DNA from 4 places in the Streptomyces sp. NPDC051207 genome. Region 4 is predicted to be linked to each of the others. Evidence: riboswitches for the same ligand, from Rfam matches in the RefSeq annotation. Region 4 holds a riboswitch; each other region holds the start of a gene.

Region 1 (7,584 bases), 160 kb from region 4:
CCACGTCGCCGACGCCCTGCTCCTTCAGGACGCGGGCCGCCTCCCCGGGGTCCGGCGTGGTCACCGCGAGCCGCCCGCGCGCCCCGGCGGCCAGGTCGGCGACCGGGCCCTGGGTGAGGAGGCGGCCCTGCGCCATCACGGCGGCGTGCGTGCACACCTGCTCGATCTCGTCCAGCAGGTGCGAGGAGAGGAACACGGTCGTGCCGTCCGAGGCCAGTTCCCGCACCAGCGTGCGGATCTCCCGCATGCCCTGCGGGTCGAGCCCGTTGGTCGGCTCGTCCAGGACCAGCAGCCGGCGCGGCCTCAGCAGCGCGGCGGCCAGGCCCAGCCGCTGCTTCATGCCCAGCGAGTACGCCTTCGCCTTCTTGCCGGCCGCCGCGGCGAGCCCCACCCGCTCCAGCGCCGCCGCGACACGGGCACGCCGGATGCGCGGGTCGGCGGTCGGGTCGGCGGCGTCGTAGCGGATCAGGTTGTCGTGGCCGGACAGGAAGCCGTAGAGCGCGGGGCCCTCGATGAGGGCGCCGACGTGCGGCAGCACGGAGCGCGCGGCCCGGGGCATGGGCTTCCCGAGGACGCGCGCGGTGCCGGAGGTCGGCTCGACGAGGCCCATCAGCATGCGGATGGTGGTGGTCTTGCCGGAGCCGTTCGGGCCGAGGAAGCCGAAGACGCTGCCCGCCGGGACGGTCAGGTCGAGACCGTCCACGGCGAGCTGTCCGCCGCGGTAGCGCTTGGTGAGCGCACGGGTGTCGATGACGACACCGCCGTCCGTGTCACCCATCGACTCTCCCCCGCTCCCCGCTGCGCCCTGCCTTACGGTGCCTACCGGCCCGCGTCGGCCGCCTTCACGAGGGCGTCCTTCGTGACGGTGCCCACGTAGACCTTGCCGTCGTCGGTGATCAGGGCGTTGACCAGGCGGGTCTTGAAGACCGTGCCCGAGCCGAAGGCGCCGTTCACCTTGTCGCCGAGCGAGTCCAGGAAACCGCCGAACGCGCCGGACCCGCCGGCCCCGGAACCGGTCGGCAGGCCCTGGCCGCCGGTGTCGAAGGTGGCCACCGAGTTCCAGCCCTCGCCGATGACCTTCAGCCCGTCGAGTTCCTTGCCGAGGTGCTCACCGGACTTGGCCGACGGCCGGGGGGCGTGCCCGGCGGCCTCGTCGTCCTCGGTGACCTTGGCGCCCTTGGGCGGCGTGAAGTCGAACGTCGACGCGGCCGGCCTGGCGAAGCTGACCTTGGTGAAGCCCGCGTCCACGACGGCGGCGCCGCCGGAGGCCGGGGTCAGCGTGAACTTGAGCGGCATGCCGGTCTTCGCGTCCACCGCGACGCTGATGGCGCCGACCGTGGAACCGGACTGCTTCGGCTTGATCAACAGCTTGTACGCGTCCCGGCCGGCGACCTGGGCGGTGCCGTCGACGGTCACGGACGTGGTGTCGTCGACGGCCTTCAGGGCCTGCTCGGCGAAGTCCTTCGGCGTGGCCGGGACCTCGTCCTTCCGCTCGCCGCGGCCGGTGTCCTCGGCGGTGGAGTGGTAGACCTCGTTGGACGCGCTGTCGTAGCCCCAGACGTCCTTGCCGTTGTGGATGAGGCTGTACTCCGCGGCGTTCTCCAGCAGGGACAGCTTGTGCCGGTCCGGGCCGTCGGCGGCGACGCGCAGCGTGTGCGTGCCGTTCGCCAGCTCGGTGAGCCGGGAGGACGGGTCGGCGGGCGAACCGTCCTCGCCGTCCGTCCGGCCGGCGCCCGACAGCAGGCTGTCCTCCAGCCCGCCGAGGTCGGGCAGCCCCAGGTCCGTGCTGATCTTCACGGTGCCGGACAGCTGCTGCACGTCCGACTCGGCCATCTTCTCGATGAGCTGCTGGGCGGTGATCTCCGGGAGGTCGGGGTCACCGGAGTCGGCGATCGCCGGCACGAGCCCGATGGTCGCGGCGGCCAGCCCCATCACCGCCACCGGGACGACGTACCGCGCGGCCTTGCGCCGGCCCGCGCTGAGGTCGTCGGCCTCCCCGGCGGTCGTGGTGTCGTCGGATGCGTACGGTGCCATGTGTGCCTTACCTCCGTCGTCGGCGGCGGCTGTCCGTCTCGTGTCCCCGCGTCTCGTGTACTCGCGCCGGTCCCACCCCGAGCCGCCATTGTCACCCGAATCGGTGAGCAGTGGTGTTGTCCGTGACATCCATCTGACCAAATCCGCCGCCGAGTTGCGTCAGCCCGGGGGCCCAGCTCCGCGTACACCTGGGGTATGACACGAGGGCTCCGGGACTCCCCCGACCAGTAGGGGTCGGGTCGGCTGCGGCAGGTCGGCCCGCCCGTCTGCATCACCGGGTCGGCCCGCCCACCGCATCACCGGATCAACCCGCCCGGTGCACCACCGCGTCGCACAGCTCCATCAGCGCCACCTTCGCGTCGCAGTCCCGCAGCGGGGCCAGCGCCGTGCGCGCCTCCTCCGCGTACCGGATGGTGTCCCGCCGGGCCTGCTCCAGCGCCGGGTGCGCCCGCAGGGCCGCCAGCGCCTTCCGGTGCCGCACGTCGTCGCTGAGGTCGGAGTCCAGCAGCTCGCACAGCGCGAGGTCCTCGGCGAGACCGAGCCGCGCCGCCCGTTCCCGCAGCCGCAGCACCGGCAGCGTCGCGATGCCCTCGCGCAGGTCGGTGCCCGGTGTCTTGCCGGACTCGGCCGACTCGGACGCGATGTCGAGCACGTCGTCGGCGAGCTGGAAGGCGACCCCGAGCCGCTCGCCGTACTGCGTGAGGACGTTCACGACCCGCTCGTCGGCGCCGGACATCATCGCGCCGAACCGGCACGACACCGCCACCAGAGAGCCCGTCTTGCCTCCGAGCACGTCCAAGTAGTGCTCGACCGGGTCTCGACCGTCCTGCGGTCCCGCCGTCTCCAGGATCTGCCCGGTGACCAGCCGCTCGAACGCGAGGGCCTGCACGCGGACCGCCTCGGGCCCGAGGTCGGCGAGGATCTGCGAGGCGCGGGCGAACAGGAAATCGCCGGTGAGGACGGCCACCGAGTTGCCCCAGCGGGTGTTCGCGCTGGCGACCCCGCGGCGCACCTCGGCCTCGTCCATCACGTCGTCGTGGTACAGCGTGGCCAGGTGGGTCAGCTCGACGACGACGGCCGACGGCACGATCCCGGGCGCGTAGGGGTCGCCGAACTGCGCGGACAGCATCACCAGCAGGGGACGGAACCGCTTGCCGCCCGCCCGCATCAGGTGCTGGGCTGCCTTGGTGATGAAAGGCACCTCGCTCTTGGTTGCTTCGAGCAACCCTTCTTCGACAGCCGCCAACCCGGCCTGGACATCGGCCTCCAGAGCCTGGTCCCGCACGCTCAGCCCGAACGGCCCGACGACGGTCACGAAGGTCTCCTGTCTGCTGGCGCCTACTGGCGATTACCTGTTTGTCGATAGGTCGCTGCCCTCACTCAAGTCAGCGTATCCGGTCATGTTTCGATCACCGCCAGCGCCCACCCGTCCAGGCCACCAGCTATCGGATCACGACCGGCATTTTCTCGATCACTCGACAGATAACGACATAGCCGACATGTGCGGCTCTACACGACTCGCCCGACAAAGCACCGGACACGTGCCTGATGTCCTCTTTGTCGAGCTTGGCACTCGAATTCCCCTTGGCCCCAGATGCTCCTCACGGCTCGCGCCCGTGAGTTGAGTCACGCGTTCCCCGGGCGCGGCACCGCACTCCCCGCGCCCGCATCCCCGCGCGCCACGGGCGAGTTGCACCTTGGCGACGGCGGAGGATCAAGCTCCCCATATGCCTCACACCAAGGTCAACCCGGGCGTTCTGTGATCCGGTCCCTTGTTCCGGACATGTGCCCTCGCATACGTTCCCGGCCTGTCGGGCGGACGCCGAGTCCTGCCACCGCCCGCACCACCGACCACGAACCCACTCGCAGGCAGGAGCGGGGGACCCAGGCAAGACGCCGGACCGGTCACCGCACCGGAACGGCTCGGGGTGAAGCCGTGCCCGTCACAGGGCCCGGCCGGGCACCTCCCGCCCGAACCCGACAGCTCACCTCGCAGGCGCAGGAGAGGACATTCGCCATGCCTGCATCCGTTCAGTCCCGCCGTGCCGGGAACCGCGGCCTCGTCCGCAAGCTCGCCGCCGCCGGCGCCGCCGTGCTCGCCCTTCCGCTGATCGGCGCGACGAGCGCGTCCGCCGCCACCCCGGCCGCGCCGGCCCCGGCCGCGGCGACGGCGTACCCGGACGACCTCGACGGCTGGATCCGCCAGTCCCTCGCCGTCATGGCGGAGCACGGCATCCCCGGCTCCTACGACGGCATCCACCGCAACATCATGCGGGAGTCCTCGGGCAACCCGTACGCCATCAACAACTGGGACTCCAACGCCGCCGCCGGTACGCCGTCCAAGGGCCTGCTCCAGGTCATCGACCCCACCTTCCTGGCGTACCACGTGCCCGGCACGTCGTTCGATCCGTACGACCCGGTCGCGAACATCACCGCCGCCTGCAACTACGCGGCCCAGCGGTACGGCTCGATCGACAACGTCTTCGGGGCGTACTGAGTCGGACGGAGCGCCTATTGGGGGGAGCGGGGCTTCGGGACCGCCGCGGTTGCGGCCCTGGGCTTGGGCCTGGCCGGGGCTCCCGCTCCCGCTCCTGCTCCGGCCACGGCTCCCGTTCCGGCCGCGGTTGCGGCTCCCGCTCCGACCGCGGGGAACAGTCGCTCCAGGACGGCGGCGATGCCGTCGTCCTCGTTCGACAGGGTGATCTCGTCCGCGACGGCCTTCAGTTCGGGGTGCGCGTTGGCCATGGCGACGCCGTGCGCGGCCCAGTCGAACATCGGGATGTCGTTGGGCATGTCCCCGAAGGCGATCGTCCGGTCCGGGCCGATCCCCAGGTACTCGGCGGCCAGTGCCAGACCGGTCGCCTTGGTGATGCCGCACGGCTGGAGCTCGACGGTCCCCGGGCCCGACATGGTCACCGTCGCCAGGGAGCCGACCACTCCACGCGCCGTCGCCGCCAACTCGTCGTCGGACAGCCCGGGATGGCGCAGCAGCACCTTGCTGATCGGCTCCTGCCACAGGGCGTCGCGCCGGTCGACCCGCACGGCCGGCAGGGTCGGGTGCGGCATCAGGTAGCCCGGCTCGATCAGCGTGAGCCCGTCCACGCCGTCCTGGTCGACGGCCGCGAACACCTCACCCACCTCGGCCTCGATCTTGCCGAGCGCCGTCTCGGCCAGTTCCCGGTCCAGGGTGACCGACCACAGCAGGCGGTCCGTACCGGCGTCGTAGACCTGCGCGCCCTGCCCGCACACCGCCGGCCCCGTGCTGCCGAGATCGGCGAGCAGCGGACGCACCCGGGGGGCCGGGCGCCCGGTCACGACGAGATGCCGGGCGCCTGCCTCGGCCGCCCGCGCGAGCGCGGCGAGCGACCGGTCGGAGAGGGTGTCGTCACCACGCAGAAGCGTTCCGTCCAGGTCGGTGGCGATCAGTGAGTATGCGAGGGGTGCGGGCATGATCAGAGAATACGGACATCGCGCGCCCTCGCCTCACCGCGCTTTTCCCACCCGTCAATTCTGTTCCCCACCCGTCATTTCCGATCCCGACCAGCCGTTTCTTGTCTTCACCAGCCGCATCTGAGCACTGCCGGTCACCGGCTGAACGGTCCTGTCCGGAACCGCTCAACGGTCCTCTCCGGGACCGCTGGACGGTCCCGTCCGGGGGCGCGCGACCGTGTGCCGGGGTGCGTGAAGCGCCCCTGTCGAGCCCTCGGTTCCGGTTCGCGCCAACGTGCTCCGCCACCTACCGAAGGCGAGGACGGCCGGGAGCCCCGGCCGGCGGCCTTCCGGCACGCGCCCGGAGTCACCCTGCTCCCACCGCTCCGTCAAGATCACACACCTGCCTGTGGACAACTTCTGGTACGGAAGCGGAAGCGGTGCGCCCAAGAACGACAGACCGGCCGTAACGTGTGGCGCGGTCCCACGACGCGTGGAACACACCTGGCGCACACGAAAGCGAGGCAGCACCCCATGCCCCCGTTCGATGTACCCGAGGGCGACCCCTTCGGCCCGCACAACCTTCCGTACGGCGTGTTCTCGCTCCCCGGCTCCGAGGAGCGGACCGTGGGCGTCCGGCTCGGCGACCACGTCCTCGACGCGGGCGCCGCGGCCCGCGCGCTCGGCTCGCCGTACGCCTCCCTGCTCGCGCGGCCGACCCTGAACCCGTTGCTGGCCGCCGGCCGCACCGCCTGGTCGGACGTGCGGCGCGCGCTGACGGCGTGGGTGACGGTCCCCTCGCACCGGGAGACCCTGGAACCGCTGTTCCACCCGCTGTCCGAGGTGACCCTGCACCTGCCCTTCGAGGTCGCCGACTACGTCGACTTCTACGCCTCCGAGCACCACGCCCGGAACGTCGGCCAGATCTTCCGCCCCGACGCCGAGGACTCCCTCACCCCGAACTGGAAGCACCTGCCCATCGGCTACCACGGCCGCTCCGGCACGGTCGTCGTCTCGGGCACGGACGTCGTACGGCCCTCGGGGCAGCGCAAGGCGCCCACCGACCCGGCGCCGGTCTTCGGGCCGTCCGTCCGCCTGGACATCGAGGCGGAGGTCGGCTTCGTCGTCGGCGTGCCGTCCGCGCTGGGCAGCCCGGTCGCGCTCGGTGACTTCCGCGAGCACGTCTTCGGGCTGTGCCTGCTGAACGACTGGTCCGCGCGCGACATCCAGGCCTGGGAGTACGTCCCCCTCGGCCCGTTCCTCGGCAAGTCCTTCGCCACCTCCGTCTCCGCGTGGATCACCCCGCTGGACGCCCTGGACGCGGCCCGCGTCGCACCCCCGCGGCGCACCCACGACCTGCTGCCCTACCTGGACGACACCGACGACGAACCCGGCGGCTACGACCTGCGGATCACCGTCGCGATCAACGGCCACCCCGTCTCCGAGCCGCCCTTCTCCACCATGTACTGGACGGCCGCCCAGCAACTTGCCCACCTGACCGTCAACGGCGCCTCCCTGCGCACCGGCGACCTGTACGGCTCGGGCACCGTCAGCGGCCCCGAGCACGGTCAGCGCGGCTCGCTGCTGGAGCTGACGTGGAACGGCCGCGACGCGCTGGAACTCCCCGACGGCAAGCGGACGTTCCTGGAGGACGGGGACGTCGTGACCCTGACCGCCTGGGCGCCGGGACCGGACGGGGTCCGGGTCGGGCTCGGCGAGGTCACCGGGCGCATCGTGCCGCAGTGAATATTCCGGGGGCCCATTCCCCGGCGGATCGCTGCTGACACCTGTCTCGCACCGCCCGGCGCCGTCATACTGGCGTCGGGCGGTGTGCACGGGACGCACGCCACGCCCGGTGCCGCGACTCCGCGCGCTCCCGGCCGGTTCACGACGGCCGGCGCGGGCGGTCCCGGAGCTGCCGCGGGACCGCAGGCGTCGCGGCCACCGTGCACCGGCCCCGACAGCACGACCCGAAGCCGCACCTTCTCTGACCAGAACCGGAGCCCGTGGCATGACTGTCTGCCTGCTCCTGCTGAGCGTCGTCGCCCTGACCGCCGCCGTGCCGGTCCCCCGCGCACTGACCCGCGCCGCCTGGCCCGAGCGGGAACCCGTGGTCGGGCT
Region 2 (7,584 bases), on a different contig from region 4:
GCTTGGTCGGCGTCAGTTCCTGCCTGAGGCGTTGACTTTTCCGCCAACGTTTCAAATGCGGTTGATCATCTGCGTTGTGGTGATGCAGGCTGCATGCGTGCCGCGCTTCGCGGTACATACAGGGGAGGATGAAATTGAACAGACGAGGTATCGCTACAGCCGTTATCGGCGCGACGGCTCTTTTCGGGCTGACCGTGCCGGCCGCCACGGCCGCGCCGCAGGCGCTGTCCTGCACGACCAGCGTCGGCGACACCGGCGGGTGGGCCGAATGCACCGGCTCCGGCACGTGGAGGGTCCGCTCCGTGTGCAGCTTCGCCGACTACGACCGATACACCCAGTGGGTGACCACGACCAAGAGGACGCGGGTGTACGCATCGGATTGCACCTTCAAGATCGTCGATGTCGTGGTACAGGTGAAGTAAACGGTCACGAGTGAATGTGTCGAGCAGATGTCATTAGCAGTTGCTCCCGGCCGTAATATCGAAAGCGAACGATCGAATCGCCGCACCGATAATTGAAGCTCTGGCAGCTCGAGAGGTTTAGGTGCGAGGCGTGGAATCGCGCTAAGAGTAGGCGTCGGCACATCGCTCAAGCGCAGCCGTGAGCCCCGGACGGGAGTGTGCGTACCGGCCCGGGGCTCACGCTCACACCATAGCCCTTCGTCGGATCCTGCGAAGCCATTGGGGGCCGCACCCCTCAGAAAGCTTGGCAACGCTAGCTCGAGGCGCGTTGATCTTAGCGTGTCGGCGAGCACTTACCGATGCGGACATGGGTGCGCCGGACCACCACCTCACTGCACCCTCGTTGATTCAGCCATTTTTGGCTCATTTTACATCCAAGGGCTCGAAGTTGAGCACTGTGTCGGAGGCTGCCCGCCTCGCCTGAAAGAATACGGGTCGCGCCGACCGGAGACGTCGGGCGTCACGCAAATGTGAGTGAAAGGTTCCATGAAGGTGTCGTCACAACTGCTTGCGAACAGGCGACAAGCGAAGTCAGTAGATGTCGATGCCAGCCGACGCCCCGTGACGCTTTTCGTTAGCCCTTTGTCGGCAGTGCTGCTGTACGCCTCGATCAAGGCGGTTGGCCTTGTGGTTCTGGCTTTCTGGTCGCACACCCAGCAAAAAAGCGCTCTGCACTTACTCAGCCGACGCTGGGACTCGCTGTGGTATGCACGAATAGCTGAGCACGGTTACGGATTTACCCTGACCGCCTCGGACGGTCGAGAACTATCAAGCATGGCCTTCTTTCCGCTAGTGCCCTGGCTGGAAAGGGCAGCAAGCATCACCGGGCTCACTTTCGGACAAGCAGGACTCCTCATCAGCGTGATGGCGTCGGTCGTCGCAGCTCTCGGCCTGTTCCACCTGGGCCGCCACGTCCACAGTCCACAAGCCGGCACTCTCCTCGTCTGCCTGTGGGCTTCGTTGCCCGTCTCCATCGTCCAATCCATGGCGTACAGCGAGTCTCTTTTCGTCGCACTCGCTGCATGGAGTCTCTACTTCCTCATGCAGGACCGATGGGTCGCTGCTGCGGTCCTGGCCTGCGCAGCTGGCCTTACGAGGCCCGTCGGGGTCGCCATAGGCATAGCCATGTGCACTCACGCGCTCACCCGCCTGCGCCATGCGGACAGCAGGGCTCGCATCCTCGTATCGTGTGCCCTCTCCGTGTCCGGAACCGCTGCCTACGCATTGTGGGTAGGAGCCCAACAAGGCACCTTCTTCGGGTACCTGGACGTACAAGCAGCATGGGGCAATGGATTCGACGCCGGATACTCATTCGCCCGCTTCCTCGGCGGATTCATCTCACCATCACCAATCCTCACAACGGTCCTCCTGCTCGCCATCATCGCCTTTACTGCCACCCCCCACGTCATGATGCGCCTGCATGGATACCCTCCCGCCTTGATTGCCTACTCAGCTGTGGTCACCGCCATGGCCATGGGCGCGTCCGGATACTTCGGGTCCAAGCCGCGGCTCCTCGTACCGGCATTCCCACTGCTCTTGCTCGTCGCAATAACTCTGCAGCGCTCCGCAAAGCCCTACCTCTGGATCGCGCCCCTCGTGATGGCAAGCGCCCTCTACGGCGCCTTCTGGCTCAACGGCTCGGGGCCGCCGTAGACGTTCCCAGCAAGGACATCGTCGAGACAGTCACCACGCGGAATCGCGCCCGAAGCTGGCTGCTTCGGGACAGCCCACCGAGGAGCCGAATCTGGCAACCTCTCGATCAGCCCGCGAGCGTGGCTTGGTACAGGGACATCGTGCCGTCGAGTGCCTACACCAGCGGTCCCTCCTTGCTGGAGATCCACTTGGCGCCTGCCTTGGTGACGAGTAGGGTTACTGCGACCCGCATGCGAGAGTTGGCCGATGAATTGGTGAAAACTGGGCCGCGCTAGCGAATTCTTCTCGAACACCGAGCACGTTGACGTGCATAACGGTGCCGAGATAATGGTGGCATCCGTGGTGGGTCGTCATGGGCGATCAGCAGGACTGGCGATCACATTAGGCCAGGGTTTTCATCCATTGGTTGTGGGTTCGAGTCCCACAGGGCCTACGCAACGCCCCGGCTCGGCAGGTCCGAGCCGGGGCTCTGTCGTTCCACAATGGTGCCCATGCCTCTGCCGTACGTCCTGCTGTCCGCCGCCGTCTCCCTCGACGGCTGCCTGGACGACACCGGCCCCGAGCGGCTGCTGCTGTCGGGTCCGGCCGACTTCGACCGGGTCGACGAGGTGCGGGCGTCCGCCGACGCGATCCTCGTCGGCGCCGGGACCATCCGCGCCGACAACCCCCGGCTGCTGGTCAACTCGCCCGAGCGCCGCGCCGCGCGGATCGCCGCGGGGCGGCCCGAGTTCCCCCTCAAGGTCACCGTCAGCGGGTCCGGCGACCTCGACCCGGCGGCCCACTTCTGGCAGACCGGCGGCGACAAGGTCCTCTACACGACCGACGAGGGAGCCGTCCGGGCCCGGCGGCTCGCCCCCGCCGCCGACGTCGTCCCGCTCGGCCCGCGCCTCGACTGGCGCGCGCTGCTGGAGCACCTGCACGACGTGCGCGGCGTCGAGCGGCTCATGGTGGAGGGCGGCGGCACCGTCCACACCCAGCTCCTCCAGCAGGGCCTCGCCGACGAACTCCAGCTCGTCCTCGCCCCGATCCTCGTCGGCGACCCGGACGCACCCCGCCTGTTCGGGCCCGGCGGCTACCAGCGCGGCCGGCTCCGCCTCGTGGAGAGCCGGCGCATCGCGGACGTCGTCCTCACGCGCTACGAGCCCACCGCACCCGGCACCGGCGACCTGCCGTCCGCCGCCGACCGGCACTGGCTCGCCCTGGCCTGCGACCTGGCGCAGCGGTGCCCGCCCTCCACGACCGCGTTCAGCGTGGGGGCGGTGGTCGTCGCCGCCGACGGGACCGAACTCGCGCGCGGCTACTCGCGGGAGGCCGGCGATCCCGTCGTACACGCCGAGGAGGCCGCCCTCGGGAAGCTCGACCCCGCCGACCCGAGGCTCGCCTCCGCGACCGTCTACAGCAGCCTCGAACCCTGCGCCCGCCGCGCCTCCCGGCCCCGGCCCTGCGCCCGGCTGATCCTCGACGCCGGCGTACGCCGGGTGGTGACGGCCTGGCGGGAGCCGGACACCTTCGTGGCGGGCGCCGACGGCAGCGGGGTGCTCGCGGCCGGGGGCGCCGACGTCGTCGTACTGCCGGAGTACGAGGAGCGGGCCAGGAGGCCCAACCGGCACTTGCCGGCTCCGCCCGGCTGACGCCCGGCCCCGCCAGCCTGACATCAGGCCGCGCCAGCCTGACATCAGGCCGCGCTCGCCTCCGGGTCGGCTCCGCCTTTCAGACGTCCGGCTCGCCCGGTTCCCGTCCGGCCCCGCGCGGCTCCGGGTTGGCCCCGCTTGCCTGACGTCCGACCGTGCCAGCCTCCCCGCTCGGCTCCGGGGCGGTCGCGCCCGACTCCAGCTCGACCCCGCCTGTCTGACATCCGGTTTCGCCCGGCTCCCCTCCGGCCGCGCCCGCCACAACCGACCGTGCCCGGCTCCCCGAAGGCCCGCCCGGCTCCGGATCGGCCGCGCTGGGCTCCCGCCCGTCCCGTCCGCCGCGCGTCCGGCCCCGCCCCACTCCCTTCGGCCCATCAGATCCTGCGGCCCGCCCGTCGCCGCGTCACGCTGCCAGTGGACCGGCACACACGGTGACGCGGAGGGAGTCGTGATGGTGTCAGCGGGGTCAGGGGGCCAGGGGGACGCGGTGGGCTCCGTGGGGCCGGGTCGTTCCGGGAATCGTGCCGGGCCCGACAGGCCGCCCGTCGGCCGTCGCCGTCGCGTCGCCGCGCTTCTCGCCCTGCCCCTCGCCGCCGCCCTCGTCGCCTCCTGCGGAACCTCGGGGCCGGACGGCCGGACCATGGCCCGCGCCCTGCCCGCCGACGCCGACTTCACGCACCCGGGCGTCCTCGTCGGCGAGGACCAGCTGGCCGTCGTACGGGAGAACGTGACCGCGGGCAGGCAGCCGTGGCTGAAGGCGTACCTCGACATGCGGGACAGCAAGTACGGCTCGTACAAGTACCGGCCCGAGCCCCGCGAGACCGTCATCTGCGCCGCGGGCGGGCGGTCCGGGGGCGGATGCGCCGAGGAGCGCGCCGACGCGATCGCCGCGTACACCCAGGCCCTGCTGTTCACGGTCACCGGCAAGCGGCAGCACGCCGTCAAGGCCAGGGAGATCATGGACGCCTGGTCCGCCAGGCTGAAGGGGCACGGCATCCAGGACGCCGGGTGGGCCGCCTCCACCTGGGCGCGGGCCGCGGAGCTGGTGCGGCACACGCCGGACGCGGGCTGGCCCGCCGAGCGCGTGCGGCGCTTCGAGGACATGCTGCGCAGCGTCCACCTGCCCGCCGTCAGCCGGAAGGCCCCGGACGGCAGCGGCAGCCAGGACCTCGTCATGACCGACGCGGCGATCTCCATCGCCGTGTTCCTGGAGGACCACGAGGCGTTCGACCGGGCGCTGCGGCGCTTCCGTGCCCGCGTGCCCGCCTACTTCTCCGGGAAGAGCGGCGTCACGCAGGACACCTGCCGCGACCTGCGGCGAGCCGGCCGGGGCATCGCCGCCACCTCCCACATCGCCGAGACCGCCTGGCACCAGGGCGTCGACCTGTACGGCGAGGTCGAGGACCGGCTGACGGCCGCGCTCGCCCTGCACGCCCGCCACCGGCAGGGCAAGCCCGCGTCCGCGGCGCGGTGCGGCGGCCGGACCGGCCGCGGCGCGGCGGGCGGCAGCGTCGGCAAGGCGGGCAACGGCGTGGGCCCCGGCCTGGACGTCGCCCTGCACCACCTTCAGGACCGGCTCGGCGCATCCGTTCCGGGCGCGCGCCGGCTCACGGCCGGGGCGCGGCCCGCCGGGACGGACAACCTGTTCGTGGCCTGGGAGACCCTCACCCACGTGGCGAAGCGGGGGGAGCGGCCCGCCGGATAACCCTGGCGCCCGGCGCTCCGTGGATGACGTACACTGGAGTCACAACGACGCGGGGTGGAGCAGCTCGGTAGCTCGCTGGGCTCATAACCCAGAGGTCGCAGGTTCAAATCCTGTCCCCGCTACTGAAGGCCGAGGGCCGGAATCCGGAAGGGTTCCGGCCCTCGGTGTTTTTCCAGCCCGAGCCCGACGTCCTGCGCCACGTACCGAGGACTCCCTCCACTCACATACCGTGATCGGCTCGTCCCCCTGCGACAACAACTGATGCAACGTCAGATTTCTTTTGGGGTTCGGGATGTTTGCCCGAGGGGTTCGCGGGGCTGTCAACTCGCCCGATTTTCGCCGGTCGTGCCGGATAAGTCTGCCCAGGGTTCGTTAATGATCAAGAGGAACAGCTTGGAATCCACGCCCCGAGTCTATTAACGTTCGATAACGCAGCGCGGTCGTCCCAGCCGTCACAGAAGGCGGCTCCGTGCTCACGCGCCGAATTCCGCAAGGGAACCGGGGAACCAACACCCTGGGGTGAATCGCGCGTAGGTCCTCGTGGCAGCACGACGGATATACGCGCGTAGGAGACCTTCCTGCTCCGAACCCGTCAGCTAACCCGGTAGGCGAGAAGGAAGGAAAGGAGTACGCCCACGTGGCGTCCAACACGCCTGCCCCCGAGGCCCCGTTCGTGCCCGGACAGCGCACCGCCGACACCTTCGGTTACGGCGAATACCGCAGCGACGAAGGCCCGTTCGAGGAGTGGAACCCCACCGAGGAGTCCATCCGCCCGGTACGCGGCAGGCATCGCGTCGCCAAGCAGCGCGGCGGCGGGCTCGCCCGCAGCTCCACGGTTCTCGGCGTCGGCGTCATAGCCGCCGTCGGCGCGGGTGGCATGGCCACCGCGCAGACCGGCAAGCCGCCGGTGTCGATCTCCATGCCGGACCTGCCCAACATGGGTTCCCTCATCTCGGACGACGACACCCCCGAGGGCAGCGCCACCCCGCTCAGCGGTGTGGGCGTCGCCTACGCCGCCACCGCCGACCAGGGCACCGCCGACGCCGGTGAGGCGCTGCGGGCCCGGATCATGGCGCAGGCCGAGCAGCAGCAGAACCAGGCCGACAGCAAGGCCGCCCAGGCCGCCGTCGAAGCCGCCGAGAAGGCCGCCGCCGAGGCCGCGGCCAAGGCGGAGAAGGAGGCCCGGGAGAAGGCCGCCGCCGCCAAGGCGAAGGCCGAGGAGGAGGCCCGCAAGAAGGCCGAGGCCGAGCGGCTCGCCGAGCTGGCCCGCCAGTACGCGATGCCGCTGTCCTCGTACACCATCAGCTCCGTCTACGGCCAGGCCGGCGCGATGTGGTCCTCCGGCTACCACACCGGCGCCGACTTCGCCGCGCCCACCGGCACGCTCCTCAAGGCCGTCCACACGGGCACGATCACCGAGGCGGGCTGGGCCGGCTCCTACGGCTACCGCACCGTCCTCACCCTCGAGGACGGCACGGAGATCTGGTACTGCCACCAGTCGTCCATCAACGTCAGCGTCGGCCAGAAGGTCACCACCGGTGACGTCATCGGCCGCGTGGGCGCCACCGGCAACGTCACCGGGGCCCACCTCCACATGGAGGTCCACCCGGACGGCGCCGGCAGTGGCATCGACCCGCTGGCCTGGCTGCGCAGCAAGGGCCTCAACCCCTGAGGGACCACCCCCGGGACGCTCCTGAGGAACCCGGTTACGACTGGTAGGGGTTGTACGCGGGATACGGCGCGGCCTGGCCGTACGCCGCCTGACCGTACGCGGTGGGGCCGTGCGTGGCCGGGCCGTGCATCGGCCACGGTGGTGCGTACGGCGCCGGCGGCAGGTGCACCGGGACGGGCGGCGCCGTGACCCGGGCCGCGTACTCCAGGGCCGGGCGGGCGGCGTCCCGGCGGGCCCACAGCTCGTTCAGCAGCTCGCGCTCCCGGGCCGCGAAGCCGGCGCCGGCCTTGCCCCGCCGTCCCCGGTGCCGCAGGAACGCCAGCGACGTCGCGTACGCCTCGTACCGGGCCACGTCCCGCGCCGCTGCCTTCCCGGCGTGCCGGCGCGCGTACGTGCGCGCGATCCGGCGGGCCCGCATCGAGCCCAGCGCGAACGGCTCCGGGGGCGTCAGCCAGCCCGCGA
Region 3 (7,584 bases), on a different contig from region 4:
GGGGCGTTCTTGCCGACCAGCCCGAGCGCGCCGGCCTCGAACGCCCGGTGCAGGACCCCCGGCCGGTCGGGCGTCGTCAGGACGACGAGCCGGTCCTCGCACCCCGCCTGGAAGCAGCCGTCCCGTTCGTCCCCCGGCCCCTGCAGGCAGTCCCCGTCGACGACGCACACATCCCTGGGCAGCACGTCGTGATCCGGCATGTCGGCGCGGGGAGACATCGACGTGACCTCCAACGCGTCGTCGGATCTGAGCAGTTGCACCAGTGCCGACCGAAGCAGCGCCTCGTCGTGCACCACGAGAACCCTCAACATTCTCCCCCACCCCTTGTCAGCGGCTGTTTCATCGGGCAGCCGACTGCCCTCCTTCCACGCAACCCGCCATGTGCCCTCATCCGCCCCGCAGGAACACGGCGCGCCGAGCCTGTGAAAACCCACCGGAGTCAATCCGCCGTTGACGGAGCCTTGTTCGAGGCGTAAACCCGCTGTCCGTCGGGGCGAAAACGGGCACATGGGCACCCGGCAGACGCCCGACGGACCGGAACACGCGACCGGATGACCGGCCGCCGCGCCCCCGCCACCGGGGCCGGTGCCCTGGCCACGGCGACGTACGGCCCTCGCGTCGGCCGCGAGGGGCCGGGCGGGGGTGCCGAACGGGCCGCGTGCTCCACCAGGAGCGCGGCCGGAAAGCGTCGTCGCCCAATCTGGCGCGAAATGTACTGCGCCTCTCGCGGAACGCGCCGCCCCTGTACCAACGGTGCTGCCTGACTCGCCCGAGCCCGCCGGATCGGGGGTGTCCCGGCACAGAGGGGCAGTCGGGGCGGCAGACCCCTACCGGCGCCGCCTCACCGCGGCGACCGGAGACCGCCCGTCGCCGGTGTCACCGGTCCCCGGCGAGGTCGACGTCCGTCGGGCCGGCCTCCAAAGTGGCCGGTGTGGCCGCGGGGCGGCTCCAGGGGCGTTCGAGGGGTGCCGACACGGCTCGCCACCAGGCCTCGGTGGGGAGGACGCCCGCCGGTTCGAAGGGCTCGCCGGGCCGGGGCAGCGCCACCGCCTGCCCGGCCGCCTCCCCGGCGTGCTTCGTCCACTCCCCCGGCTCCGCCCAGGGGTGCGGGGCGAGGTTGAAGGTGCCCCAGTGGATGGGCAGCAGCACACCGGCCGGGCTGCCGCCCTGGAGGTCGAGGTGGGAGCGGACGCCCTCGTCCGGGGTCATGTGGATGTCCGGCCAGAACGGGCTGTACGCGCCGATCTGGATCATCGTCGCGTCGAACGGCCCGTGCGCAGCGCCGATGTCCCTGAAGCCGTCGAAGTAACCGGTGTCGCCGCTGTGGTAGATCCGGTGCCGCTCACCGGCGACGACCCAGGACGCCCACAGCGTGTGCTGGGTGTTGGCGATGCCCCGTCCGCAGAAGTGACGGGCCGGGGTGGCCGTCAGGGTCAGCCCGCCGACCCGCGTCGACTCCTGCCAGTCCAGCTCGCGCAGCCGCTCCGCGGACACGCCCCAGCACTCCAGATGGGCGCCGACGCCCAGCGGCGCGGCGAACAGGGTGTCCGTGCCGGCCAGCGCCTTGATCGTGGGCATGTCCAGGTGGTCGTAGTGGTCGTGGGAGATCACGACGACGTCGACCGGGCCGAGCGCGGCCAGCGGCAGGGGCACGGGGTGCAGCCGCCGGGGCCCGGCGAAGGGGAACGGGGAGCAGCGCTCGCCCCACACCGGGTCGAACAGCACCCGGTGTCCGTCGATCTCCGCGAGCACGCTGGAGTGGCCGATCCACGTCAGCCGCAGGCCGGTCGGCGGTGCCTCGGCGAGGTCGGCGGCCGTCGTGGCGTGCAGTGGTACCGCGCCCTGGGGGGAGCGGTGGGGGCGGGCCTCCTTGTCGAAGTAGACCTTGGCGAACGCGCGTGCCGAGCCGGACGGGCGAGTCCGGGCGACGCCCCCGGGGTTCTGGAAGACACCGTCCTTGAAGTGCGGCGATCTGCGGATGCGCGCCATGCGCTCGCCGCTCGGGTCCGCGCCGAACGCCGCGGGCCGCAGCGCGCGGAGCCCGGAGCCCGGGAAACGGAAACCGGCCACGGTACCTCCAGGTGGAGTCGTCAGGCATCCATTATGGGCGGCCCCACTGACACCGCCGGGCCCTAGCGTCCCCATTCCGGCCCCGGGCCGTCCCCCGGACCCGCGGAATCCGCCCCGGCGGTGGTGCCCGAAAGCGCGCGTTCACGCGAGGATCCGCGCTGCGCTACGACCTCGATGCGCGGCACGTCCCGCTCTGCGGCGCCAAGGGCGGCAACGACCGCGACCCGCGTGGATCGACGGCGACCGCCGCGCAACACCCCGGCCCCGACGACCCGGGTTGAGGCGGAACAACTCACTCCGCCCCGCCCCTCACACTCCGAAGCGAACCGCACCCCGATGTCGTCCGTCTCGCGCCCCGAAGCGAACCGCACCCCGAAGCCGTCCCCCTCACGCCCCCGAAGCGAACCGCACTCCGAAGCCGTCCCCCTCACACCCCCGAAGCGAACCGTGCTCTCCCCTCGGCCCCCTCACGCCACCGCGGCAATCCGCATCCTGATGTCGTCCGGCGACAGCGCGCCCTTGGGCGTTACATGGTCCCCCGAGGACTCGCCGCGCAGCCGGCGTCCGATCCACGGCACCAGGTGCTCGCGCGCCCACTGCACGTCGTCGCGCCGGATTTCGAACGTGCCGCGCGGCGGCAGCGGCGGCCAGGGCTGTTCCGGGTCGGCGGGGACCTCCAGGCCGAGGACCTGGCCCGCGCGCAGCGCCACACGCGTGTGCCCCTCCGGGGAGAGGTGCAGCCGGTCGGCGTCCCACGCCCTGCGGTCCTGGATGCTCTTCAGCGACCACAGATCGAGCACCGGACAGCCGTACCGGTCGGCGACGGCCCGGACGTGACCGTTGTAGGTGGCGATCTTCCCGCGCAGATGCCGGAGCAGGGGCACGGTCCTGGTGTCGAAGCCGGTCGTCACCATCACGGTGCCCGCGGCGGCCGTCAGCGCGGCGACGGCCCGCTCGAACCGCTCGGCCACCTCGTCGGGGTCGCTGCCGGGCCTGAGGATGTCATTGCCCCCGGCGCAGAACGAGACCAGGTCCGGGGCGAGTTCGACCACCCGGGGAAGCTGGTCCGCGACGATCTGGTCGAGCAGTTTCCCGCGCACGGCGAGGTTGGTGTAGTGGAAGTCGCCCTCGGGCCGCCGGTCCGCGAGCAGTACCGCGAACCGGTCGGCCCAGCCGACGAACGCCCCGTCGGGGCCGGGGTCGCCCACGCCCTCGGTGAAGCTGTCCCCCACCGCCACGTACGACCCGATCACTGATCTGCTGTCATTCTTCGAATCGTCTGCCACATCCCACATGATTCACCGCCGAATGTGACTTACGCGACCGTAGGCAGGTGTTGACGGGCGGTGAGATGAACCACGTCTCAAGTGGTTGTCGAGTCCTTGGTGAGCAGGGGCCGGTGCGGGCCGGAATCCGAGTACGCCGAAGGCCGGACCCGGGGATCGGGGTCCGGCCTTCGGCAGTGCGCCGGGCGAATGGTCGCGCGAAGCGTCAGGCCCCGGAGGCCCCGTGCGAGCGCAGGTACGCCATCGGGTCCACGTCGGAGCCGTAGTCCGGCGTGGTGCGGATCTCGAAGTGCAGGTGCGGCCCGGTCGAGTTGCCGGTCGAGCCGGAGAGGCCGACCTGCTGGCCCACGGTCACGCTCTGCCCGGCGGAGACGGACAGCGAGGACAGGTGGGCGTACTGGGCGTAGTAGCCGTCGCTGAGCCTGATGACGACCTGGTTGCCGTACGCGCCGGCCCAGCCCGCGGAGACGACGGTGCCGGCGCCGACGGCCTTGAGCGACGTGCCGGTCGGGACGGCGAAGTCGACGCCGGTGTGGTAGCCGCTGGACCACATGGAACCGGCGACCTTGTAGGCGGTGCCCACACCGGAGCCGGACACGGGCAGGGTGAAACCGGAGCCGGCGGACTGCGCGGCAGCCGCCTCGGTGTTCTCCGACGACGAAGACGACTCAGAGGACGAAGAAGACGAGGACGACGACGTGGAAGTGGAGGACTCCGACGCGGAGGACTCCGACGCGGACGACTTCGAGGACGTACCGGACGAGCTGGACGGAGCCGACCCGGTCGACGGCTTGGCGGTGCCCGTCGCGGCCTTCTTGCCGAGGGAGAGCTTCTGACCGGGGAAGATCAGCGACGGGTCGCTGCCGACGGTCTCGCGGTTGTCCTCGTACAGCTTCTTCCAGCCGCCGCTGACATTCTGCTCGTCGGCGATCTTCGCAAGGTAGTCGCCGCCCTTCACGGTGTAGATCCGCGGGGCCGACTTCTTCGCGGCGCTCTTCTCGGCGGCCTTGTTCTGCGCCGCAGGAAGGGACTGGACGGCCTTTTCGGGAACCGACTGCGCGGGGGCGGCGGCGGCGCCGGTGGCCCCGAGAAGCGGAAGGGCGAGTGCGGCGCCGCCGGTTCCGGCGACGGCGATCGATCGGGTGAAACGCTGGGACTTCGAACGGCGGTGCTTACCCTTCGCGGGCATGGTGAATTCCTCTCCGGCGCCTACGAGGTGAGCTGTCGGGTTCGGGCTGGAGATGCCCGGCCGCGTCGGGACGCGGCTTCACCCCGAGCCAGTTCCGGAGACCGGAACAGGCGGTTGTACCTGTGGGTCCCCCGCTCCTGCCGTACACGGGTCAGAGTGTGCGGGCTTCCGGGCGGCGGCAGGATTAGGCGTCCGTCCGGATCGGAGGTGAACGTAAGCGAGCAGGCGTCGAAGGGACAAGCCGCGGATTGCCGGGGAACGCGTTTTTGGCGCGCGTTCGGACCTTTTACGGTCACCGAGAGTGGAGGAAGGATCTTTCGCCCTTCCGCAATCCCCTGTAAATACGCCTGGATTACGTGAACATGGCGACAGCGGATCGTCACGATTATGACGCTGCTCACGCGCCGCACCCCATCTCCCGCGCTATCGGGGCGCGTTATACCTAAACGCTCGATTCGGACTAAAGTCCCAAGGTGCGACATAGGACCCGTCAAGGAATTGGCGTCCGATTTCATCCTGTTTGCCGCCGACCGGGGGGATGCGTCCCTCTCATATCGGCTGGCAGGCGTGTCGTATCGTCAATCGTGTGCCCGTCGGTGAGCCGCGCCGACGGGGCCGAGTGGGAGGAGCCCTCGTGACGCAGCAGGTCCCGTCGACCGAGCCCGAGCTGGCCGGAGTGCGCAACTTCCGTGACGTCGGTGGACTGCCGACCGTGGACGGCCGCCGGGTGCGGCACGGCGTGCTGTTCCGCAGCGGCCACCTCGCGCACGCGACGCAGGAGGACGCCGCCTTCCTCGCCTCCCTCGGCCTGCACACGATCTTCGACTTCCGCAACGCGGCCGACCAGAAGCTCGAGGGTCCGGACGTCGAGCTGCCGGGCGTGCGGAATGTGAACCTGCCGCTGAGCGACCCGGCCGACGGCGCCGAATTCTGGAAGATGGTGCGCGACGGCGACCTGGACCAGCTGCGCGTGATCCTGGCGGACGGCAACGGCGCGGCCCGGATGATCGCCTCGTACCGGATGATCATTACGCAGCGCACCGCCGAGCACTCCCAGGTGCTGCGCTCGCTCGCCGAGGACAGTGTCCCGGCGCTGATGCACTGCGCGGCGGGCAAGGACCGCGCGGGCCTGTCCATCGCGGTGACGCTGCTGGCCCTGGGCGTCGAGCGGGACGCGATCGTCGAGGACTACCTGAAGTCGAACGCCAAGCACCGCCGGTACAAGGTGCACCGCAGCACCACGTCCGCCTCGGCCTACTCCCCCGAGGTCATGGAACTGCTCGACCCGCTGTTCGACGCGCGCGCCGAGTACCTGACGGCGGCCTTCGAGACGATCGAGCAGACCTGGGGCGGCGTGGACGCGTACCTGGCGCAGGGCCTCGGGATCACGCCCGAGGTCCAGGAGCGGCTGCGCGAACGCCTCCTCGACTGAGGCCCCGGCCCCTGGCCTACTCGGCGCCCACCTCGAAGAGCAGCCGGACGAACGCAGCGAAGACGTGCCCGACGGCGATGTAGACGATCAGCCGCACCCACAGCCACAGGGCGGCGGCGCGGGCCGCGGCCTCCAGGGTGAGGCCCGCACGGCGGCGCAGGGCGCGCAGCTGGGGCGCGACGAGCGGCCCCGCCTCGGCGGCCTCGGCGGACGGGTCGGACTCGGGCCGGCTCATACGTCCGTTCACCCGTCCCTTGGCCCCGAGCCGTGCCTCATGGGCACCTTTCCTGCCTCCGAGGCAAAGCCGAGCGACGCGAACGGTCAGACCCCGCAGCGACGCGAAGGGTGAGGCCCGGCGCGACGCCGGCCGTCAGCGGTGGGCGATCGCCTGCTTCACCAGCGTCCTGCCGAAGTCCCAGATCAGCCCGCCGCCGCTGTGCGCGTCGTCCATCACGGCCGTGAAGGCGGTCACGAACCGGTCCACCTCCCGCTCGCCGATGATCAGCGGCGGGATGAGTTTGATGACCTCCATGTGGTCGCCGGAGACCTGGGTGAGGATGCGGTGGCGCTGGAGCAGCGGCACGACCACCATCTGCGCGAACAGTCCCTTGCGGGCCGCCTGCAGCATGGCCCACCGGCTGCGCAGCTTCAGCGACTGCGGTCTGCCGAACTCGATGCCGATCATCAGGCCCCGGCCGCGGACGTCGGCGAGCAGCTCGTACCGGTCGACCAGCGCGGCCAGCCGGGATCTGAGCAGCTCCCCCGTGGTGCGCACGCCCGCCACGATCTGTTCGTTCTCCAGCACGGACAGCACCGCCAGGCCCGCCGCCATGGCCTGCGCGTTGGATCCGAAGCTCGCCGAGTGGACCAGCACGCGGTCCATCGAGGAGTAGACCTTCTTGAAGATCCAGTCTCTGCCGAGGGTGGCGCCGACCGGCACATAGCCGCCGGACAGCGCCTTCGCCACGCACACCAGGTCCGGTTCGACACCCTCCTCGTGCTGGTAGGCGTAGAAGTCCCCGGTCCGGCCGAGGCCGGTCTGCACCTCGTCGGCGATGAGGAGCGCCTTGTGCCGGTGCAGCAGTTCCTGAGCGGCGCGCAGATGGCCGGGCGGCGCCTCGTGCACGCCCTTGCCCTGGATCGGCTCGACGACCAGCGCGGCGACGTCGCCCTTGCGCAGCTCCCGTTCCAGGGCGTCGAGGTCGCCGAGGGGTACGGCGGTGTCGGGCAGCAGCGGGGCGAAGCCGTCCCGGAAGCCGGCCTCGCCGTTCACGGAGAGGGAGCCGGTGGTCAGGCCGTGGAAGGCGTGCTCGCAGTACAGGACGCGGGGCCTGCCGGTGGCGTAGCGGGCGAACTTCAGCGCGCCCTCGACGGCCTCCGTGCCGCTGTTGCCGAAGAACACCCGGTCCAGGTGCGGGCTGTGCGCGAGCAGCCGCTCGGCCAGCAGTCCGGGCAGCGGCTGGCAGTCGAAGCGGGTGAGGTCGGCGAGGTCCAGGTCGAGGACGTCGTGCAGGGCCTTGCGGACCACGGGGTGGTGGCGGCCCAGGCCCATCACCCCGAACCCGGCGAGCATGTCCAGGTAGTCGTTGCCGTCGGCGTCCCAGAAG
Region 4 (7,584 bases):
GGACCGGCGGCCCGGCGGTCAGAAGCCGAGGATCTTCCAGAGCTGCCCGCCCGGCGTCTTCTCGCCCTTCACGACCGTGCCGTCACGGTCCGCGACCGACCAGGCCGAGACGTAGAGCTTGCCCTGCCCGTCGAGGGCGAGGCCCGCGGGGTACGGCACCTTCACGTGCGTGCGCTCGTCGTCGTGCGAGACCTTCGTCACGACGCCGCCGAACAGCTGGCTGACGTAGAGGTCGCCCTTGCGGTTGACGGCGACGCCGGTGACCGGGCCGAAGCCGGACTTCCAGTCGAGGATCTTGCCGGTGCGCACGTCGACGCGCCACACGCGCGCGGTGGGCTCGTCGGTGAGGCCGTTCAGCTCGCCGACGTAGAGCTTGCCGTCGCCGCCGAGAGCGAGGGAGGTGGGGACGGTCTCGTGCCCGTCGTGGTCGGGGAAGACCGTGAAGGGGCGGGCCCGGCCGGACCGGGAGACCTCGATGAGGTCGTTTCCGGCCGCGTCCGCGACGATCCTGCGGCCGTCGGGCAGGGCGAGGACGGCGTACGGGTTGGAGTCGAGGGCCGTCGTGTGCGGGTTGTGCCTGAACTCGACGGCGGAGACGTCGGCGGCGATCTTCGCCTTGCCGTGCTGGATCCGCAGCAGCTTGCCGAGCGTGTTCCAGGGCCGGGCGGTGGGCACGCCGGAGCCCGCCGGGGCGTAGGTCTCGACGGCCCACAGGCGGCCGTGGCGTGCGGAGACGCCGTCGACGCCGGTGGCGAAGCCGCCGTCCGGCTGCGCCAAGGACGGGAGCCCCTCAACCACCCGGTGGTGCTTCCACGCGCCCTTGTGCCGGTGGACCTTGGTGACGGCGGAGGACAGGCCGACGCACCTCTCGCCCTCGGGGCCCGCGCCGATGCACTTCTTGCCGCCCCGTCCGGCCTCGGCGACGTACAGGTCGCCGTGGTCGTACGAGAGCTGCCGGGGGTTGTCGAGGCCGGTCGCGACGACCTTGACGACCGGCTTGCCGCCCTGCCGGCCCGCGTCGGCGCCCGCGGGTGCGACGCCCGCACAGACGGCGAGTGCGGCGCCCGTGGCGACGACGAGCGCCAGGCGCATTCTGGGATTTCTCATGCCCTACCTCTCTCAGCGGCCACGGAACCGGACCGTGACTGGCTGGAAAGTAGCGGCCCCGGACAGATAAACCCGCTTATAGCGCTTGACTCACCTCAAATCCCGCCATATGGATCACTGCGTGCGAGGCCCTGACCGAAGGTCACGAAAATGTATCGGGCATATCACCCACCAACCTTCACAGGCGCCACACGAGTTGGCTACCGTGCCGGGCAGGCCGCACGACCCCCACCGGCGAAAGATCGCCGGGCCGCGCGGCCTCCGCCGAGTCCGGTGCGCCCGACGGCAGCCGGAGCCGGGGACCCACCGACTTCTGGGGTGAATCGGCCGAGCTCCCTCGTGGGCGCGGCCGTAGGGCACACCTTCCGATCCACCCGCCCGAACCCGACAGCTAACCCGGTAGGCGGAGCACGGAAGGAGTCGCCTCCCTTGGCGTCGCACCGCAAGACGAACCCCGCCCGGCAACGCGTCGCAGGCATACGGACGCCCGCCCTCGCCACGGCCGCCCTCACCTCCGTGGCCCTGCTGACCCAGACGGCCAACGCCGCGCCCGCCGACGACAGGCCGAGCATCGAAGAGGTCGAGAAGAAGGTCGACGACCTCTACCGCCAGGCGGAGTCGGCGACCGAGAAGTACAACTCGGCCAGGGAGAGGACCGTCAAGCGGCGCAAGCAGGTCGACACCCTCCTGGACGACATCGCCCGGCGCACCCAGCAGCTCAACGAAGCGCGCGAGGAGCTGGGTTCCTACGCCGCCGCCCAGTACCGCACCGGCATCGGCGTCCCCGACACCGCGACCTTCCTGCTCGCGGACACACCGCAGGACTTCTTCGACCGCTCGCAGCTGATGGACCGGCTCACCGGCCGGCAGAAGGTCGCGGTCGACGACTACTTCACGCAGCAGTCCGCGACGATGAAGAAGCGCCAGGAGGCCACCAGGAGCCTGGAGACGCTCAGCGACGCGCAGGCCGACCTGAAGACGGCGAAGGCGACCGTCCAGAAGAAGCTCTCCGAGGCGCGTGAGCTGCTGTCGCGGCTGACCGCCGAGGAGAAGGCGCGGCTCGCGGCGATCGAGACGCGCAAGCAGCGGGAGGCCGCCCGCAAGGCCGCCGAGCTGGCCCGCCAGCAGGAGGAGGAGCGGCAGGCCCGCGAGGAGGCCGCGGCGGCCGAACGGCAGGAGGACGGTTCCGACGGCGGCTCGGCGGGCGGCTCGACGGGTGGCTCAGCGGAGACCGGCGGCGGTGCCCCGGGCTCCCCGGTCACCGACCCGGCGTACGCCACCAAGGCCGAGAAGGCGGTCGCCTTCGCCCGCGCCCAGATCGGCAAACCGTACGTCTGGGGCGCCACCGGCCCCGACTCCTACGACTGCTCGGGCCTGACCGGGGCCGCCTGGCGGGCCGCGGGCGTCTCCCTCCCGCGCACCACCTACGACCAGGTCAACGCCGGCACGACGGTCCCCCTGTCCCAGGCCCGGCCCGGCGACCTCGTCTTCTTCTACGACGACGTCACCCACGTGGGCCTCTACATCGGCGACGGCATGATGATCCACGCGCCGAAACCGGGGACGGACGTCCGCGAGGAGTCCGTCTACTACGACGGCGAGGGGTCGATCCACAGCGTCGTGCGGCCGGCCTGAGCGACCCCGTCGCGTTCGTCGTGGCGGGTTACGTCCACAGCACGGCGATGAAGATGTTCGCCGTGGTCAGCAGGCCGACGAGACCGAACAGACCCTTCTCGGCCCTCTCCTCGTCGCGCTTCACATAGACGAGGCCGAGGATCACGATCAGCAGGGCCAGCTTCACGCCGATCTTGATGTTGTTGACGGTCTGGTCGTCGGCCTGGTTGAGGCCGACCAGTGCCACGCCGGTGACCAGCATGGTGAGGGCGCCGTGCAGCATCGCGGGGGTGAAGCGGGCGGTGCCCTCCCCCATGGCCTTCATCTGGGTGAGGAAACCGCCGAGCAGCGCGGCGATGCCGATGATGTGCAGACCGACGAAGAGATGGATGAGTACGTCCATGAGCCCGGAGCCTAGTGAGGGGCGCGGGCGCCGTGGTACGCGGGTGGGGTGAGGCCGGCACGCGCGAGGGTCATGGCATGCCGCTGGACCATGGCGCCGAGCCCCGCCCGTGCGGCATCGGCAGGACGGACTGGTCCGAACTTCCGCACCGGCTCGACGCGCAACCGCCCCTCACACCAGCCGACGTGCCGTAGCCCACCGCGTCAGCTCGTGCCGGTTGGACAGCTGGAGCTTTCTGAGGACCGCCGAGACGTGGGACTCGACCGTCTTGACGGAGATGAACAGCTGCTTGGCGATCTCCTTGTAGGCGTAGCCGCGGGCGATGAGCCGGAGCACTTCCCGTTCCCTCTGGGTGAGGCGGTCGAGGTCCTCGTCCACCGGCGGGGCGTCCGTGGAGGCGAACGCGTCGAGGACGAAGCCGGCCAGACGCGGGGAGAACACCGCGTCGCCCTCCTGGACACGGAAGATCGAGTCGATCAGGTCGGAGCCGGTGATCGTCTTCGTCACGTAGCCGCGCGCGCCGCCCCGGATGACGCCGATCACGTCCTCCGCGGCGTCCGACACGGACAGGGCGAGGAAGCGGACGGGCTGCTGGGCGTCGGCCATCAACGGGGCGCAGCGGCGCAGTACTTCCACGCCACCGCCGCCCGGCAGGTGCACGTCCAGGAGGACGACCTCCGGCCGGGTCGCGGTGATGACCGTGACGGCCTGGTCGACGTCGGCGGCCTCGCCGACCACCTCGACGCCGGTCTGCGCGGTCTGGCCGATCTCGGCCTGGACGCCCGTACGGAACATGCGGTGGTCGTCGACGAGGACCACGCGGACGTGACGCCCGGCCGTGCCGTCGCCGGAAACCTCCCCGGCGTCCGCCCCTTCGGCCGTCCCGGTCGGTCCGTTCGTGTCGGTCGGGTCGCTCATGACGTCTTCTCCGCCCTCTCCATCTCCAGCTCGACCTCCGTGCCGCCGTCCGGCACCGCCCGCAACCGGGCCGTGCCGCCGTTTCGCTCCATGCGGCCGATGATCGATTCTCTGACGCCCATGCGGTCGGCGGGTATCGAGTCGAGGTCGAAGCCGGGGCCGCGGTCCCGGACGGACACGAAGACCGTCCTGCCCTCGACTTCGGCATAGACCTGTACGGCGCCGCCCTCGCCACCGTACTTGGCGGCGTTCACCATTGCTTCCCGCGCGGCCTGCATCTGTGCGGCGGTCTTCTCGTCGAGCGGGCAGTCGCCCACCACGACGACCTCTATGGGGACGCCGTGCTTGTCCTCCACCTCCGCCGCGTTGCGCCGTACCGCGTCGGCGAGGGTCGTGGGCTCGTCCTCCTCGTCCTTGCCGGTGCCCTCCGGTTTGTAGAGCCAGGTGCGCAGGTCGCGTTCCTGGGCGCGGGCGAGGCGGCGCACCTCGCTCGCGTTCTCCGCGTTGCGCTGGATCAGGGTCAGGGTGTGCAGCACCGAGTCGTGGACGTGGGCGGCGACTTCGGCGCGCTCCTGGGCGCGGATGCGCATCAGGCGCTCCTCGGAGAGGTCCTGCGTCATGCGCACCAGGTAGGGGCCGGCCAGCAGCGTTATACCGACGAGGACGGCGAGGGCGGCCTGGAGGATGGAGCCGAGGTGGGCGGCGGAGCCCTGGAGGACGAAGATGCCGGAGACACCGGCCGTCACCAGCAGCACGCCGGCCACGGCCCGCAGCAAGGTGACCGTGCGCCGGTGGCGGCCGACCTCGGCCCAGCGGGCCCTGCGGGCGTTGTCCGCCTGGCGCCACACGAGGGCGACGCCCGCGCCCACGAGGACCATGGGCCACAGGTAGGCCCGCGCCCCGCCGCTCAGATTGACGTTGCCCACGAAGACCATGGCCACCACGACCATGAGGAGCAGGGCGACGATCTGGCCCCGGTCCGGTTTGCGGGCGACGAGTCTGCGGCGGCCGTCCGGCGAGGTCTCCGAGCCGACGAGGGAGGGCGGCTTCTGCGCCTCGACGCCGCCGACCCCGAGCGGCACGAAGAACCAGAAGGCCGCGTACAGCAGCGCACCGAGGCCGTCCGCCATGAACAGCCCGACGAAGACCAGCCGCACCCAGATCACGGGCAGCCCGAGATGCCCGGCGAGCCCCCGCGCCACACCACCCAGCCAGCGTCCGTCGCTGCTGCGGTAGAGCTTGCGCGGCGGCCGCGGTTCGCTGAGTGGCGCTGCTACGGCTTCCGGCATGCCACTGATGGTCACACGACCGGCAGAGCCGGGCATCAGGGTCCGTCCCCGAGACGCCCCTGATCTTCGGCCCGGGGCCCCGTCGAACGCTTCCCGGGCGCCGGCTCGGGGGCGATATCAGGGTCCGGCCAGGGTCGTTCCGACTCCCGTCGCGGCGGCGCGGCCGTCACCATGGACTCATGACAGAACACGAGCACGCCGCGACGGGTCCGGGACCCGGCTCCGGCCCGCGCCCTCCGCTGGGCGCCGGGCCGCAGGATGCCGCGCCCGCCGCGGCTGCCTCCCCCGGCCCGCCCGGCTCGGGCGGGTTCGCGCCGGCAGGCGCGGACGAGGGCTCGCGCGCGCACGGGCATGCGGGCGCGCGGAGAAAGGGGAGCACAAGGGCGCCGGGCCCGGACACGGACCCGGCCGGCGGGGCGGACGGCCCCGAGCCTCCCCACCGCTTCCGGCGCGACCGGCCGCACAAGCTGATCGGCGGCGTGTGCGCGGGCCTCGGCCGGCAGTGCGACATGGACCCGGTCATCTTCCGCATCACCCTCGCCGTGCTCTCCGCGACCGGCGGTATCGGCCTCATCTTCTACGGCTTCGCCTGGCTCTTCGTCCCGTACGACGACGAGGAGGAGAACGAGCTGCGCAAGCTCCTCACCGGCCGGGTCGACGGCCAGGCACTGGCGGCCGTGCTGTTCGCGCTGGTCGGCTGCGGCGTGTTCCTGACCATGCTGAAGAACGGCGGCGTGCTGACGTTCGCCGTGATCCTCTCCCTGCTGCTCGCGGGCGCCGGGTACTGGTCGCGGCAGCGCGGCGCCCCCGGCCCCGACCCGCTGGCCTCGCAGGCCGTCGCCGACGCCCCTCCGGAGCCGCAGGCCCCGCCGGTGATCACGACATGGCCGTCCTGGTGGCGTGACCCGATAGTCAAGGACGGCACGCACGTCGGCGGCACGGGATATCTGTGGGGCCCGCGCGACGCCCTCCACCCGGACGTCGCGGCGGCCGTCAACATCAGCCGCGGCATCCCCCCGGACGACCGCGAGGACGTCCCCGGGGCGCAGCCCCGGCCGCCGAAACCGCGCGGCCCCCGCTGGGTGGGCGGCCGGGTGTTCCTGCTCGCCCTTCTCGCGGGCGGCCTCGGCACCGGCCTCACCTGGGAGGACCACCCGCTCGGCACGAGCCTTCAGACCGGCCTGTCCTGGGCGCTCGTGGTCTTCGGCCTGGGCATCGCGGTCAGCGCCTTCCTCGGGCGCACGGGAGCGGGGTCGATCCTCCTGGCGGTCGTCACGGCGGGTCTGCTGGCCGGTTCCGCGGCGGTGCCCAAGGACATCGGCACACAGTGGACACGGACGACCTGGCAGCCCACCGCGGTGACGCAGGTGCGGGACCACTACGACCTCGGCACCGGCGTGGGCACGCTGGATCTGTCCCGGCTGCGCGTGCCCGACGGTCAGTCCGTCGCCACGCGCGCCGAGGTGAGCCTGGGCCGGATAAAGGTGATCGTGCCCCGGGACGTGACGGTACGGCTCAGCATCGACGTGGGCGTGGGCGACATCCAGTTGCCGGGTGACCGGCAGAAGGACGTGGACGTGGAACCGGGCAAGCGCCAGAAGACCACCCTGCCCCCGGTCACGGGCGGTGCGAACGCCGGGACACTCGATCTGGAACTCCACGTCGGCGCCGGACAGGTGGAGGTGACCCGTGCTGCGGCATGAGTTCCAGCCGGGCAGGCTGGTCGCCGGTCTCTTCCTCACCCTCGGCGGCGTGCTCTACGCCGGAGACGCGGCCGGGGCGTGGGACACGCCGTGGTTCGTGCTGATCCCGCTCGTCACGGGCGGCCTGTGCCTGGCGGGCGCGACGGCGGTCGTCGCGGGCGGCATACGCAGACGCCGCCGCGGAGCGCCCCGGGGCACTCGGGAGGGGGCAGGCACCCCGCACTGACCGCCGACGGCGGGCGGATCACGCGGGGGAGCCGCTGATCGCTCCCGTCACCGGCCACTCCGCCGCCGTCGCCGCGCCCGCAGGGCCGCGTCGATCGACAGACAGGGCGCACCGGCCAGGACGAGAGGGATCCAGGCCATCAGGTAGGCGAGGTCGTTGCCGTAGTAGTAGGGGTCGGAGGCCCAGCTCACGGTCAGCCACAGGCTCAGCGAGATCAGCGCACCGCCGAGGGCGGCGAGGCGGGCGAGGAGACCGAGCAGGATGCCGATGCCGACGGCCAGTTCACCGAAGGCGATGGCGTAGCCGAAGCCGGGCGGGTTCTCC

The links. Region 4 has a riboswitch for cyclic di-AMP ahead of AB0M97_RS08135 (NlpC/P60 family protein). Riboswitches for the same ligand answer to the same signal wherever they lie in the genome.
Region 1: another riboswitch for cyclic di-AMP. It lies ahead of AB0M97_RS07305 (transglycosylase SLT domain-containing protein); the one in region 4 lies ahead of AB0M97_RS08135 (NlpC/P60 family protein).
Region 2: another riboswitch for cyclic di-AMP. It lies ahead of AB0M97_RS22740 (M23 family metallopeptidase); the one in region 4 lies ahead of AB0M97_RS08135 (NlpC/P60 family protein).
Region 3: another riboswitch for cyclic di-AMP. It lies ahead of AB0M97_RS00805 (LysM peptidoglycan-binding domain-containing M23 family metallopeptidase); the one in region 4 lies ahead of AB0M97_RS08135 (NlpC/P60 family protein).

The regions. Positions count from the first base shown of each region.
Region 1 is NZ_JBFBAX010000005.1:103,395-110,978, reverse strand. It holds gene AB0M97_RS07320 (ABC transporter ATP-binding protein) at 1-778, opposite strand, end outside; gene AB0M97_RS07315 (DUF2092 domain-containing protein) at 820-2,034, opposite strand; gene AB0M97_RS07310 (polyprenyl synthetase family protein) at 2,339-3,349, opposite strand; cyclic di-AMP (ydaO/yuaA leader) riboswitch at 3,881-4,048, shown strand; gene AB0M97_RS07305 (transglycosylase SLT domain-containing protein) at 4,052-4,531, shown strand; gene AB0M97_RS07300 (HAD family hydrolase) at 4,546-5,484, opposite strand; gene fahA (fumarylacetoacetase) at 5,998-7,209, shown strand; gene AB0M97_RS07290 (M56 family metallopeptidase) at 7,475-7,584, shown strand, end outside.
Region 2 is NZ_JBFBAX010000024.1:81,816-89,399, forward strand. It holds gene AB0M97_RS22715 (hypothetical protein) at 129-422, shown strand; gene AB0M97_RS22720 (hypothetical protein) at 936-2,114, shown strand; gene AB0M97_RS22725 (dihydrofolate reductase family protein) at 2,606-3,745, shown strand; gene AB0M97_RS22730 (alginate lyase family protein) at 4,242-5,450, shown strand; tRNA gene AB0M97_RS22735 (tRNA-Met) at 5,499-5,572, shown strand; cyclic di-AMP (ydaO/yuaA leader) riboswitch at 5,919-6,076, shown strand; gene AB0M97_RS22740 (M23 family metallopeptidase) at 6,088-7,122, shown strand; gene AB0M97_RS22745 (PrsW family intramembrane metalloprotease) at 7,157-7,584, opposite strand, start outside.
Region 3 is NZ_JBFBAX010000001.1:172,022-179,605, forward strand. It holds gene AB0M97_RS00790 (response regulator transcription factor) at 1-311, opposite strand, end outside; gene AB0M97_RS00795 (MBL fold metallo-hydrolase) at 877-2,070, opposite strand; gene AB0M97_RS00800 (SGNH/GDSL hydrolase family protein) at 2,538-3,323, opposite strand; gene AB0M97_RS00805 (LysM peptidoglycan-binding domain-containing M23 family metallopeptidase) at 3,562-4,545, opposite strand; cyclic di-AMP (ydaO/yuaA leader) riboswitch at 4,550-4,714, opposite strand; gene AB0M97_RS00810 (tyrosine-protein phosphatase) at 5,180-5,977, shown strand; gene AB0M97_RS00815 (DUF6126 family protein) at 5,994-6,113, opposite strand; gene AB0M97_RS00820 (aspartate aminotransferase family protein) at 6,348-7,584, opposite strand, start outside.
Region 4 is NZ_JBFBAX010000005.1:267,774-275,357, reverse strand. It holds gene AB0M97_RS08140 (ScyD/ScyE family protein) at 19-1,107, opposite strand; cyclic di-AMP (ydaO/yuaA leader) riboswitch at 1,360-1,528, shown strand; gene AB0M97_RS08135 (NlpC/P60 family protein) at 1,537-2,742, shown strand; gene AB0M97_RS08130 (hypothetical protein) at 2,771-3,124, opposite strand; gene AB0M97_RS08125 (response regulator transcription factor) at 3,296-4,042, opposite strand; gene AB0M97_RS08120 (PspC domain-containing protein) at 4,039-5,331, opposite strand; gene AB0M97_RS08115 (PspC domain-containing protein) at 5,511-7,034, shown strand; gene AB0M97_RS08110 (hypothetical protein) at 7,021-7,260, shown strand; gene AB0M97_RS08105 (DoxX family membrane protein) at 7,308-7,584, opposite strand, start outside.